2 regions of the Allobosea massiliensis genome follow, and region 1 is predicted to be linked to the other one. Evidence: riboswitches for the same ligand, from Rfam matches in the RefSeq annotation. Region 1 holds a riboswitch; the other holds the start of a gene.
The links. A riboswitch is a leader RNA that binds a small molecule or an ion and turns the genes downstream of it on or off. The one in region 1 is predicted to bind thiamine pyrophosphate.
Positions count from the first base shown of each region.

Region 2: another riboswitch for thiamine pyrophosphate. It lies ahead of thiO (glycine oxidase ThiO); the one in region 1 lies ahead of ACFPN9_RS09840 (LuxE/PaaK family acyltransferase).

Region 1 is NZ_JBHSLU010000018.1:27,072-29,452, reverse strand. Features, by position in the region: tRNA gene ACFPN9_RS09855 (tRNA-Ser) at 137-226, shown strand; gene ACFPN9_RS09850 (hypothetical protein) at 266-502, opposite strand; gene ACFPN9_RS09845 (hypothetical protein) at 595-867, opposite strand; TPP riboswitch at 994-1,119, shown strand; gene ACFPN9_RS09840 (LuxE/PaaK family acyltransferase) at 1,224-2,303, shown strand; gene ACFPN9_RS09835 (acyl-CoA reductase) at 2,308-2,381, shown strand, end outside.
Region 2 is NZ_JBHSLU010000063.1:304,801-307,181, forward strand. Features, by position in the region: gene ACFPN9_RS19250 (mandelate racemase/muconate lactonizing enzyme family protein) at 1-1,119, shown strand; TPP riboswitch at 1,206-1,305, shown strand; gene thiO (glycine oxidase ThiO) at 1,396-2,381, shown strand, end outside; gene thiS (sulfur carrier protein ThiS) at 2,375-2,381, shown strand, end outside.

The DNA of each region.
Region 1 (2,381 bases):
GAAAGCGTCGCCTCGCGCTCCGAAAGCTAAGCCCCGGCGACGGCGAGAAACAGAAAGCGACCGGCGCGCGAGCGAAGGCTTGTTTTGGCCGAACTCCGCGTGTAGTAACCAGCCCGCTTCGACCGAAGGCGACCGCGGACAGGTGGCAGAGTGGTTGAATGCACCGCACTCGAAATGCGGCATACCCGCAAGGGTATCGGGGGTTCAAATCCCTCCCTGTCCGCCACTTCCGCCGAGACGCCAGCTCCCCGCCTTCTGCTCCGGTTCACTGGCCAGCTGTAAAGGCGAGCCGCGTCTGTTGAGCCGGCACGACAGACTTCGCCAGCTGCGGGGCCTGTGCGGTTTGGGGGCAATTCATGACCTCGACGATCGAACCCGGAACGACGTCCCGGCAGAGCGTCTTGGCAGGGCGGTTGTCGGCCATCGCAAGCATCGTCAGCATGACCGCCGAGACGGCGATCGTCGCGGCTGCGACCATGGAATTGGCGGACGTCGATCTCATGGGCGCCTCCTGCGGGCTCTGCTGATGCAACCGGGAGAGGGCGCCTGTGGTTCCGCCGCTCAGGCTGTCCTCATGGTCCTCGCCATCCTCCGTCAGACCTTCGGCGGCAGTCCCGCGCGATCGAAAACGGGCACCGACTCCATCGGCCCCTCCGGGCGTTGTCCGGTCGGGATGTCCTCCGCCGCATGGCGGATGGCTTCGCTTGTCGAATCTAGGCCATCGATCGTCTCGTTGGCGCCGCTGCCCGCGTCATGGACATTGGTCCGCAGGCTGACTTGGTGGGTGGCTGCAGCGCCGCCGCCTTCGGCCAGACGTTCGCCCTCATCCGGAATCTCGAGCGCGGGATTTTCGCGTGCCGTGTCCATCATCCGTCTCCTCAGGGATTGTCCCGGACGTAACGCCCGGCGATGCGCGATTGTTTCGGTGCATGAGCCCGTGGGCGCGACCATGACGCTTCCTTGACAGCGAGGCGGGCGCGCCATCATGGTGGCCGCTGTTCCAAGGGGTGCCTCGCGAGGAGGCTGAGATTCCGCCGGTCGGGCTTCGGTTCGACAGCGCGGTGACCCTCCGAACCTGATCCGGGTCATGCCGGCGTAGGGATGCGGGACATCGGGCGGCACCATCACGCCCCTTTTCCAGGCTCGCGCCGTCATTGTCGGATCGTCAGGCTCCAACCTCGGCATGTCGCCGGGCGAGTGGCCTTGCGGGAAGGCGAGCGGACGTGACGCAGAGCGAGATCATCGAGGCCTTGCTGGCCTTCATCGACCAGGACGGGGCGTCGGAGGCGGAATTCGAGCGCATGGCGCTGGCCGTCTTCGCCTATCAGTTCGCCCACAACGCGCCCTATCGGCGTTTCGCGATCCAGCGCGGGCGCACCACGCTCACCGTCCGCAGCTGGCGCGACATCCCGGCCGTGCCGATCAGCGCCTTCAAGACCCTGACGCTGAGCTGCACGCCGCCGGAGGCGGCCGAGCGCATCTTCATGACCAGCGGCACGACGCAAGGTGGGGTGCGGGGTAAGAGCCACCACCCGACGATGGCGGTTTGGAGCCGCTCGATGCTGGTGAATTTCCGCCGCCGCTTCATGGCCGGGCGGGAGCGCATCACGATGGGCATCCTCTTCCCCGACGAGGTGGCTATGCCGAACTCCTCGCTGGCGCATTACCTCGCTCTGGCGAAGCGGGAATGCGGAACGCCCGACAGCGAGGGCTTCATCGGCGCAAGCGGGCTCGACCTGCCGCGGCTGATCGCGGCGCTGGAGCGGGCGGAAGCTTCGGGCGAGCCCTATGCGCTGCTCGGCGCGAGCTTCAGCTTCGTACATCTGCTCGATGCGCTGGCGGCGCAGGGGCGGCGCTTCGCGTTGCCTGCAGGCAGCCGGATCCTCGACACCGGCGGCTTCAAGGGGCAGTCGCGCGAGATGGGGGCTGACGCCTTCTATGACGCACTCTCAGTGACGCTCGGCGTACCGCGCGAGGCCTGCATCAACATGTACGGCATGACCGAGCTCAGCACGCAGTTCTACGACGACGGCAATGCAGTCTGCCCGCCGGTGAAGTCCGGCCCGCACTGGATCCGCAGCCGCGTCGTCGATCCGGTCAGCGGTTGCGACCTGCCGGAGGGAACGACCGGCGTGCTGGTTCATCACGACCTCGCCCATTTCAACTGCGCCTCCGCGATCCTGACCGAGGACGCCGGCGTGATGGTCGAAGGCGGCTTCCGGTTGCTCGGCCGCGTCGACGGCGCCGATTCCAAGGGCTGTTCGGTGGCGGTCGAGGAATTCCTGCGGGCGGCGCGGGGCTGAGGCGGTGATCGAGACCGCGGGGCATCTGCCGGGGCTGCCGGCCAGTGAGGTCGCCTGGCGGACGCTGGATTTCAGCGC
Region 2 (2,381 bases), on a different contig from region 1:
ATGCGCATCGCCAGAATCGAACCCTTCATCCTGCATATCCCCGTCACCGGCGGGTCGATCGCCGATTCGACGCATCGCATCAGCCATTGGGGCGTCGTCGGCACCAGGATCGTCACGGAGGAGGGGCTAGAGGGCTATGGTTTCACCGGCACCCATGCCGATCTGTCCTCCGACCGGCTGATCACCGCCTGCATCCGCGATTGCTATGCGCCGCTGCTGATCGGCGAAGACGCGTTGGAAACGAGCCGGCTCTGGCTCAAGCTCGCGCGCCATCCGGCGCTGCAATGGGTCGGCCGCGCCGGCATCACCCAGCTCGCGCTGGCGGCGGTGGATGTCGCGCTCTGGGATCTCAAGGCGAAGAAGGCCGGCGTGCCGCTCTGGCATCTCCTCGGCGGCGCCAGCAAGCCGCGGCTCGAGGCCTACAACACCGATATCGGCTGGCTCTCGATCCCCAAGGACCAGCTCGTCGAGGGCTGCCGCAGGGCCGTGGAGCAGGACGGTTTCCACCGCATCAAGGTCAAGGTCGGCCATGCCGATCCCGGCATCGACATCGGCCGGCTCGAGGCGGTGCGCCGGGCCGTCGGGCCCCATGTTTCGCTCGCCATCGACGGCAACGGCAAATGGGATCTGCCGACCTGCAAGCGCTTCTGCGCCCGGGCGGAGCCGCTCGACATCTTCTGGTTCGAGGAGCCGCTCTGGTATGACGATGTCGGCTCGCATGCGGCGCTCGCCCGCGACACCTCCATTCCCGTCGCGCTCGGCGAGCAGCTCTATTCGCTCGACGCCTTCCGCGCCTTCATCGCAGCCGACGCGATCCACTACGTCCAGCCTGATGTGACGCGGCTCGGCGGCATCACCGAATACATCCAGGTCGCCGATCTCGCCCTCGCCAGCCGCCTGCCGGTCGCGCCCCATGCCGGCGAGATGAGCCAGGTCCATGTCCATCTCGCCTATTGGCACCAGGCGACGCCGGTCCTCGAATACATCCCCTGGATCAAGGACGCCTTCGAGGAGCCGGCGAATGTCGTCGATGGCTGCTTCCTGAAACCCCAGCGGCCCGGCGCCGGCACGACGCCCACGATCGACGCCTTCGCCCGCTTCGCCAAGCCGCTGGGCTGACCTCCCTCACGAGGGGGACATGGCCGCGCGGCGGCCCCGGAATGGCTTGGAGGGTTGCCCGGGCGGCCCGCCGGGCCTAGATTGAGGTCGATCCGTTGGGGTGCCGCAAGGCTGAGAGGCGCAAGTCGCCAACCCATCGAACCTGATCCGGATAATGCCGGCGAAGGGAACGGTCGTCGCAGCGTCGCTTCACCCGTCCTGCCACGGCCGCAGCCTTCACGGCCGCGAGGGTAGGGCATGCCGCACGCATCCATCCAGTCCCGGTCGAACCCACCGCTGCGCGTCGGCATCGTCGGCGCCGGCGTCGTCGGCCTCGCCTGCGCGGTCGAGCTGCTCGGGCGCGGCGCCGAGGTCGAGCTGTTCGAGCGCGGCGAAACGGCCGGGGCGAAAGCCTGCTCCTGGTGGGCCGGCGGGATGCTGGCGCCCTGGTGCGAGGGCGAGAGCGCCGAGGAGCCGGTCGTCAGGCTCGGCCAGGAGGCGGCGAGCTGGTGGGAGCGCCATGTCGAGGGCGTCGTCCGCAAGGGCACGCTCGTGGTCGCTCCCAGCCGTGATCGCGCCGAACTGCGCCGCTTCGCCAGTCGCACCTCCCATCTGGTCGAGATCGAGGCCGAGGCCATCGCCGCGCTGGAGCCCGATCTCGCCGGGCGCTTCGGCAAGGCGCTCTTCTTCGAGAGCGAGGGCCATCTCGATCCGCGCCTGGCGCTGGCAGGGCTGGCGGCGAAGGTGATCGCTCTGGGCGGACGCATCCATTACGGCCGCGAGGTCGCCCCCGAGGATGTGGCTGCCGATGCCGTGCTCGACTGCCGGGGTCTCGCCGCCCGCGGGGCGCTGCCGGATCTGCGTGGCGTCAAGGGCGAGATGCTGCTGTTGCGCACCCGAGACGTCACCCTGTCGCGCCCGGTTCGGCTGCTGCATCCGCGCATCCCGCTCTATGTCGTGCCGCGGGCGGACGGCATCTTCATGGTCGGCGCGACGATGATCGAGGGCGGCGACCGCAGCGCCGTCACCGCGCGTTCGATGCTGGAACTGCTCGGCGGCGCCTATGCGCTGCATCCGGCCTTCGGCGAGGCGCAGATCGTCGAGATCGGCGTCGATGCGCGCCCGGCCTTTCCCGACAACCTGCCGCGCTTGACGCGTCGTGGCCGGGTCATCCATGTCAACGGCTTCTATCGGCACGGTTTTCTGCTGAGCCCCGCGATGGCGCGGCTGGCGGCGGAGGCCCTGCTCGATCCCGCCAGCATCCCGGAGAGGCTTCATGACGT